DNA from 2 places in the Cytobacillus sp. BC1816 genome. Region 2 is predicted to be linked to the other one. Evidence: riboswitches for the same ligand, from Rfam matches in the RefSeq annotation. Region 2 holds a riboswitch; the other holds the start of a gene.
The links. Region 2 has a riboswitch for S-adenosylmethionine ahead of ACR42H_RS23355 (O-acetylhomoserine aminocarboxypropyltransferase/cysteine synthase family protein). Riboswitches for the same ligand answer to the same signal wherever they lie in the genome.
Positions count from the first base shown of each region.

Region 1 (4,416 bases), 2.3 Mb from region 2:
AAACAGTATCATGAAGACTATGCGACGATACGCAGAGAATTTATTATAAATCATTATATGTACAGGGAAAATGGCATTTATGAATTAAATCCTCAGGAAATGTGGGCAAAAATAGAAGGGTAAAGCAGGGCAGGGCCCCAGTCAGGGCCCCTGCATGCCATTAAGAGTAAAAATCCGGTTTGCGGTCAGTAAAAATAGGAATCATGCTGCGGACTTCTTTCACTTTATCCAGGTCTATTTCAGCATATAGGATTTCTTCCGTTTCAGAACCTTCTGCAAGCACTTCGCCCCAGGGATCTATAATCATTGAATGGCCTGCAAAGACATTGTCAGGATCAGAGCCAGAGCGGTTGCATGCAATTACGTAGCATTGGTTTTCAATGGCACGTGCAATCAAAAGTGCCCGCCAATGTGCCAGCCGGGCCAGTGGCCATTCAGCTACTACAAATAAAGCTTCAGTACCTTCTGCTGTATGGGTCCGCACCCACTCAGGAAAACGGATATCATAACAAATCATCCCTGCAAACTTCCTATTTTCCAGAGAAAATACTCCCTTGGATTTCCCTCCTTTCAGATAGAGATGTTCATTCATTAGCTTGAATAAGTGCAGCTTGCTGTATTCATGTATAAGGTCACCTTTGTTATCTACAATCAGCAGAGTGTTGTAAATGCCTTCGGGTGTTTTCTTTGCAACAGATCCGCCAATCAGATGAACCCGATTGCTCTGTGCGGCCTCTTTCAAAAAAACTAGCGATGATCCGGCATCCTGGTCTGCAATTTCACCCATTCTGGTCAAATCATAGCCAGTAGTCCAAAGTTCCGGCAGCACAATAACATCCGGATTATCCCTAATCGCCTTTTTAATCATAATTTCGGCTGCTTTAAAATTTTCCTCAGGTTTTCCAAATGCAATATCCATTTGCAAACAGGCAATCTTTAATTTCATAAAACTCCCCCGCAATCATTATATCCTTATGGTAATATTAGTCCGATAGATGGAAATTTTCAAAATTTTACTTTACATCTTACCATTTACGTTATATCATTTGTGACTATATTTTCAATCTTTTTTTAAGCAGGTGAACAATTTGGTAAATTATCCGCAATCAGATCTTTTGAAAAGTCTGCCTAAACAGTTCTTTGCATCTTTGACAGCTAAAGTGGGGGAAAAGCTCGAACAAGGGCATGATGTCATCAATCTTGGACAAGGAAACCCTGATATGCCTACACCAGAGCATATTGTCAAGAGTCTTCAAAGTGCAGCCGATAATCCGCAAAATCATAAATATTCCCCTTTCCAGGGCTTCCCTTACTTTAAGAAGGCAGCTGCAGACTTTTATAAAAGGGAATTTGATGTTGAATTGAATCCCGAAACCGAAATAGCCATCCTTTTTGGTGGTAAAGCCGGCCTGGTTGAAATCCCTCAATGCCTTTTAAATCCTGGGGACAGCATATTGGTTCCGGACCCGGGATATCCTGATTATTGGTCAGGTGTGGCACTTGCCAAAGCAAAGATGGTGACAATGCCTCTAAGAGAGGAAAATAACTTCTTGCCAGTATACAATGAATTGTCAGCAGACCAGCTAAATGCAGCAAAACTGATGTTCCTTAATTATCCAAATAATCCGACTGGAGCAGTGGCAAACAAGGATTTTTTTCAAGAAACAGTTGATTTGAGCCGAAGCCATGGCATTTGCATTATCCATGATTTTGCATATGGAGGAATTGGTTTTGACGGCATAAAACCTGAAAGTTTTCTTCAGGCAGAAGGGGCAAAAGAGGTCGGAATTGAAATATATACACTTTCAAAGACCTTTAATATGGCAGGCTGGAGAGTTGGATTTGCAGCTGGAAATGAAAGTGTCATCACAGCACTGAACCTTATGCAGGATCATCTATATGTCAGCTTGTTTGGTGCTGTTCAGGAAGCTGCAGCAGCTGCTCTGTCAGGACCACAGGATTGTGTTAAGGAATTGAATTCCATCTACGAATCCAGACGGAATTCATTCATCTCTGGCCTTAGGGAAATTGGATGGGATGTACAAGCTCCTAAAGGCTCCTTTTTTGCATGGCTTAAGGTCCCTGAACAATTTACATCGGAAGAGTTTGCTGACTATCTCTTAGATAAAGCGCATATTGCGGTTGCACCTGGCATTGGATTTGGTGATTTTGGAGAAGGGTATGTGAGAGCCGGTTTACTGACATCTGAGGATAGACTTAAAGAAGCGGTGGCACGAATACAAAAATTAAATTTATTTTAAATTTATTTCAAAATTCAATTGACAAAAATATTAAGCACTGTCATAATTTTAATTAAATTTTAATTCTAAATTAACTGAATACTTGTTTCGTTTTCTTATCAAGAGCAGGCGGAGGGACTAGCCCTATGAAGCCCGGCAACCGACTTATACCTGAGCACGGTGCTAAATCTTGCAGCTTATAGCTGATAGATAAGAAGATGTTAGATGGCTATGCTAACCTCTTCTTATTTGAAGAGGTTTTTTATCGTTCTCATTCTTTGATTTTTGAAAGGAAGGATATACATGAGTGAAATTATTGCAACGTATCTGGTTCATGATGAAAAACATAACCCGGAGAAAAAGGCTGAGGAGATCGCTTTAGGCTTAACGGTCGGGTCATGGACCCATTTGCCCGAACTTGAAAAACAGCAGCTGGAAAAGCATAAAGGCAGGGTCGTTTCTGTTGAAGACCATACTAAAGATGAAGAAAGAAAGGAAACAGCTGCAGTCATTAAGATTGCCTATCCTACTGTAAATTTCAGTCCTGATTTACCGGCAATATTGACAACAGTCTTTGGAAAACTATCATTGGATGGAAAGATTAAATTGTTAGATTTACAGTTTTCCAAGGAACTTAAAAGCTTTTTCCCTGGGCCTCGATTTGGGATTGACGGACTGAGGGAAAAACTGAATGTATATGATAGACCCCTTTTGATGAGTATCTTCAAAGGGGTGCTTGGCAAAGACATGGATTTTTTAACTTCGCAGCTGAGGGAACAGGCCCTTGGTGGAATCGACCTTGTAAAAGATGATGAAATTCTATTTGAAAACCGCCTTACACCTTTTGAAGACCGGATAACAGAAGGCAAAGAAGTGCTAAGGCAGGTTTATGAGGAAACAGGCCACCGTACCCTATATGCTGTGAATTTAACAGGGAGGTCTTTTGATTTAAAAGATAAGGCAAGGAAAGCATCCAGCCTTGGTGCAGACCTTCTTCTGTTCAATGTATTTTCTTATGGGCTCGATGTTTTGCAGTCACTAAGAGAAGATAATGAGATTGGGCTGCCTATCATGGCACATCCTGCGGTTAGTGGAGCTCTTTCTGCTTCAAGTGTTTATGGGATTTCCTATCCTTTGCTTTTAGGCAAACTCCTCAGGTATGCAGGGACCGACTTGTCTCTATTCCCATCACCTTATGGATCGGTTGCCCTTGAAAAAACTCAGGCATTGTCAATTGGGGATGCCCTGACTAAGAATGATTTCTGCAAAAGAACCTTTCCGGTTCCATCGGCCGGCATCCACCCGGGTCTTGTGCCTTTGCTTTTCGAAGACTTCGGAATAGACAGTGTAATTAATGCCGGAGGTGGCGTACATGGGCATCCGGATGGGGCAAGAGGAGGAGGTTTGGCATTCCGCCAGGCAATTGATTTAATTTTAAAGGGGGCTTCTTTGACAGATGCTCCATCAAACTTCCCTGAATTAAAAAAAGCGATTGATTTGTGGGGATATAAAGAGGTGGCTGTAAAGAATGGCTAAAGTGGCGGTTTTTTGTGATTTTGATGGAACTATTACCGAAAATGATAACATCATTCATATCATGAAGCACTTTGCTCCTTCCCATTGGGAAGGGATTAAAAATCAAGTTTTGGGACAGGAAATATCCATTCAAGAAGGAGTAGGAAAGATGTTTTCCCTTCTCCCAAGCAGTCTGAAAGATGATATCACCGATTTCATCTTAGAAAATGCGAGAGTAAGAGAGGGATTTCAGCCATTTATCGATTTTCTGGCAAAAGAAAAAATACCGCTTTATATAGTCAGCGGAGGAATAGACTTTTTTGTGGCACCTGTACTGAATGAGTATGGACCCTTTGAAGAGGTATTCTGCAATAGTTCTGATTTTAGCGGTGATACAATAAAAATCTTATGGCCTCATAGCTGCGATGAAAAATGCAATAATAATTGCGGCTGCTGCAAGCCTTCTATTATGAGGAAACTAGAGGATGAGGACACCTTTAAAGTGGTGATCGGAGATTCAGTAACTGATCTGGAGGCTGCCAAACAGGCAGACTTTGTCATTGCCAGAGACCTGCTCCTGGAGAAAAGCAAAGAGATGAACCTAAATCATTGTGCCTTTGAAACATTCTATGATTGCATTGAGCTTTTAAAAAGTTTAAAT
Region 1 is NZ_CP195611.1:1,591,002-1,595,417, forward strand. It holds gene ACR42H_RS08415 (metalloregulator ArsR/SmtB family transcription factor) at 1-123, shown strand, start outside; gene ACR42H_RS08420 (carbon-nitrogen family hydrolase) at 161-946, opposite strand; gene ACR42H_RS08425 (pyridoxal phosphate-dependent aminotransferase) at 1,089-2,261, shown strand; SAM riboswitch class I at 2,354-2,457, shown strand; gene ACR42H_RS08430 (2,3-diketo-5-methylthiopentyl-1-phosphate enolase) at 2,544-3,776, shown strand; gene ACR42H_RS08435 (2-hydroxy-3-keto-5-methylthiopentenyl-1-phosphate phosphatase) at 3,769-4,416, shown strand, end outside.
Region 1: linked by a shared signal. The riboswitch ahead of ACR42H_RS08430 (2,3-diketo-5-methylthiopentyl-1-phosphate enolase) and the one ahead of ACR42H_RS23355 (O-acetylhomoserine aminocarboxypropyltransferase/cysteine synthase family protein) in region 2 are both predicted to bind S-adenosylmethionine.

Region 2 (4,416 bases):
AATCGTTAAGCCCAGACGCTCATTGATGTCAACAAGCAGCTCCAAAATGGAATCTGTAGTCTGCGGATCAAGTGCAGATGTCGCCTCATCACAAAGCAGTACTTTTGGATTATTGGCAAGGGCTCTGGCAATTCCAACCCTTTGTTTTTGACCGCCGCTGAGCTGGGAAGGATAGGCATCTTCTCTTCCTTCAAGGCCAACGAGTTTAATGAGTTCATCAACCCTTTTCAGCCTTTCCTGCCGGGAAATACCAGCGATTTCAAGCGGAAAAGCGATATTCTCCCTTACCGTTCTCGACCATAATAGATTGAAATGCTGGAAGATCATGCTTATTTCCTGACGCGCTTTTCTTAGTTTGCTTCCCTTTATCTTTGAAACCTCATTGCCTGCAACTGTCACACTGCCATGGGTAGGAAGCTCCAGCCCATTCAGCATGCGGATCAAGGTACTTTTACCTGCACCGCTATATCCGATAACTCCGAAGATTTCTCCTTCTTTTACTTCCAGGTTTACATCGTCAACTGCTTTTACCTGGCCTTTCTTTGAAGAGAAAATCTTCTGTACATCTTTTATATAAATCAACGTGAATTGTCACCTCTTTAATCGAAAGATACAGATTATAATTATTAGACTGCTTTTATTTCCCTATTTTTTACTCCTTATAGGCTTTCATGCGCTAAAAGCAAAAATGCCTTTCTGCACATGAGCAGAAAGGCATTAAAAATTAAGTCCTTTCTCTCATCTGTCAAAGCTATGCTTTGAGTGAATTGGCACCATTTCAATTAATTGACGGTTGCCGGGCTTCATAGGGCACTTCCCTCCACCTCTCTTGATAAGAGCGTAACGATTTATATTCAATTAATACTTTAAATAAATTTAGCAGTTTATTAATTACGTTTGCTATCGTATCACAGCTATCAAAAAGGTGTCAACGAAGAAATTTTAAACTTTCGGAAAAAAATGAATGGTAAATTTTCCTTTATGCCTTCGCAGCAAGTGATGTAATGCCTGCAGCTGCTTCTATCGCCTGTTCCAGATCTTCAATCAAATCTTCCGCATTCTCGATTCCGATAGAAATTCGAATTAGATCCTCCGGCACTCCCGCAGCTTTTAAACCTTCTTCATCCAGCTGCTGGTGAGTGGTACTTGCAGGGTGGATAATCAGGCTCTTAGCATCCCCGACATTTGCCACATGTGCCCAAAGCTGCAGGCTGTTTATTAGCTTGGCCCCAGCTTCTCTTCCGCCAGCAATTCCAAACACAGCCACAGCTCCAGCTCCTTTAGGCAAGTATTTATCCGCCAATTTTTTGTCCGGATGGCTTTCATGCCCAGGATAAAGCACCCAATTAACAGCTGGATGCGCCTCTAGATACTCCACTACTTTTTTCGTATTGGCAACATGCTCTTTCATACGTACATGCAAAGTCTCAAGCCCCAATGTAAATTGAAATGCACTTTGCGCACTCATAGCAGGACCTAAGTCTCTTAACAGCTGAACGCGCGCTTTGATAATATAGGCCGCCTCGCCAATTGCTTCACTATAGACAATATCATGGTAGCTCGGATCAGGTTCTGTAAAGCCCGGAAACTTATGGGAATTCCAGTCAAATTTTCCGCCATCTACTATAATTCCTCCCATTGTGGTTCCATTACCGAGCAGCCATTTAGTCGCAGAGTGTATAACAATGTCAGCACCATGTTCGATAGGCCTGCATAGATAAGGTGTAGCAAAGGTGTTATCGACAATTAGAGGCACACCATTCTCGTGTGCAATTGCTGCAACCTTTTCAATATCCAGGATTTTTAAGCTTGGGTTTCCAATCGTTTCGGCAAAAATGGCCTTTGTTTTATCTGTCATTGCGTTACGGAAATTTTCCGGATCTTTTGGATCTACCAGTTTCACTTTAATTCCATACTTGGGAAGTGTGACTGCAAACAAATTATAAGTACCGCCATATAAATTGGACGCAGCAATAATTTCATCCCCTGCTTCAGCTATGTTTAAAATGGCAAGCGTAATGGCAGACTGTCCGCTTGCAAGAGCCAGGGCCCCAACTCCTCCTTCAAGCAAGGCCACTCTTTCCTCAAATACACTTACAGTCGGATTATGTATCCTGCTATAAATATATCCTGGTTCTTTAAGAGCAAAGAGATCTGCAGCGTGATCTGTATTCTTGAACTGGTAAGCATTATTCTGGTAAATCGGTAACGCCCTTGCGCCAGTTACAGGGTCTGGCTTCAGTCCCCCATGTACTCCAATTGTTTCAAAACGGTAATTTTTTTGTTTATCAGTCATTGCTTTCTCTCCTCTATAAAAATTTTAGTATTTCTTATTGAAGAACTAAGAAAAGCGCAAGGCGCCCGCTTATCGGCGGCAAGCATAAGACGAACCGTCTGAAAGGCTGCTCTTTAACCTTTTGACGGATTAACTTAGACCTAAGAGCCGATGGCGCCTGGAGCTAGACAGTTAACAAATATCAAAGATAAAGATTCTTATAAGTTGAAAAAGCCATCTTCATAAGAAGAGGGCTTTTTCGTCTCTTCTTATCTTCCAGAGCATCCCGCTCTGCTGGATTTAGCACCGTGTACTTTACCGGTTGCCGGGCTTCACTGGGCCAGTCCCTCCGCCTCTCTTGATAAGAATATTCAGTTAATTAATGTTAAAACGATGTTATCATACTATTTAAAAAATGGTCAAGTATTGTGATATGAAATTTTCCCTAAACAGAAAAAGGTTTCGAGGAGCAATTTTTCTCTGAAGGTGGTTTCCATCTTTATTATATTTTGGGAAAGGGCATCCCTTAACTTTAACTCTCCTAAAATCAGTGACAGCACAGCTTTTTCAGAGCCATAGATCTCCACATCAAAATGGCTGGTGTGACCTGCCTTCCGGATTTCCCCATTTAAAATTTTCAGAGGAATGCTTATATTTCCCGCCTTAATAAGCAAAGAGAAATTTGACTTTCTTAAAAAGTAGCCAAGATGACCTTTAGCCTTTAATTCCCGGATAAATACATCAGGTAAATCCTTCACAGCCTCACCTCTTTTAATGGGTTTATCATCCTTAATATTCAGTAATAAAGGGCTGCAATCCTTTAATTTTCTTTCGACAAAATCAGAAAAGCTCCAGCGCCTTGCCCTCCAGGCGCTGGAGCTAGACAGTTCTCGAAGTTAAAGGTTATTAACTCTGGAAAAACCAGAAAGACAATGCCAGTTTATGAGGCATTGTCTTTCATTTCCCGAGAAATATGTCAGATTATACTGTTTTTACGGAAGGTGCTGCAGTTTTTGTCTTATTATAGTTTCTGAAAACAAAGAAAAAATAGAGAGAGCCTATCAAATATAAAGAAGCTGTAATGGAGAATACGAGTGCATATCCCCAATAATCTCCATATCTCATGACGATTCCTGTTGAAACAGGTCCCATTACAGCCCAGCCCAAATTAAAAACCATCTGATTGACGGAGTTTGCCAGCCCTTTCATCGAATCATTTACCCTGGACATCATAAGCGACATTTGTATTGGGTTTCCAGCATTCATTAATGCCTGCCGGAACAAAAAGCCGATGGCAGCCAGCCAAAGATGCTCTGTATAGGCAGTTAAAAGCAGAAAAGGAAGTGACATGAGCTGCAGGATTACAACTGCTCTGACTTCTCCCACCTTCCTTACCACAACCGGGCCGATAATCATAGCAAAAGCTGTGGCAGCCTGCCCTAATGAAATAATAATGCCAATCGCTGAATTGGAAGCTTCAAAACGGTCTGCGAAGTATAGATTTAGATAAGGGATAACCAGTCCTGCTCCAGTTCCTATTAGCAGCTGCGCAAAAGCAAACATGGCGATAATTTTGACGCCTTCATTTTTAGCCGATAGGTTTTTGAACGAAAAATCTTTTAGGCCTCTTACATCATTTTTTTCTATCGGTGCTTCTGCGAAACGCAGGATGGGAACAAGACCTGCTATGAAGAAAATACTTGCAACCAGAAGTGTAATCCGGATGCTGATGAGCTGATCAACAAATAAAGAAAATACATCCGTTAAGATGCCTCCGCTTAAGTTTCCGATTACATTTGCACCCGTCATAATGGCAAAATGGATGCTGAATAAATGAACCCTTTGGTCAGCCTTTGAATTCTCAGCCAGCCATGGTATGCCGGATACTTGCAGAAATGCTGTAGTCAGCCCTGTAAAAAAGGCGAATAAAATCAGGAGTTCCTGCATTTCAACCATACTTCTGAAAAGCATAGCGACACCTGTGGCAACAGCCCCAAACAGCATCGCTCTTTTTCTGCCAATTCGGTCGCTGGCGATTCCTGCCGGCACAAGAATCAGTGCTGTGGCGAGAGCAGTCATAGATATGATTTGCCCATTAACACTTTCGGAGTAGCCAAGCTCCCTTATGTAAAAATTATAGA
Region 2 is NZ_CP195611.1:4,595,146-4,599,561, forward strand. It holds gene ACR42H_RS23350 (methionine ABC transporter ATP-binding protein) at 1-582, opposite strand, end outside; SAM riboswitch class I at 736-839, opposite strand; gene ACR42H_RS23355 (O-acetylhomoserine aminocarboxypropyltransferase/cysteine synthase family protein) at 980-2,296, opposite strand; SAM riboswitch class I at 2,542-2,643, opposite strand; gene ACR42H_RS23360 (hypothetical protein) at 2,695-3,033, opposite strand; gene ACR42H_RS23365 (MFS transporter) at 3,257-4,416, opposite strand, start outside.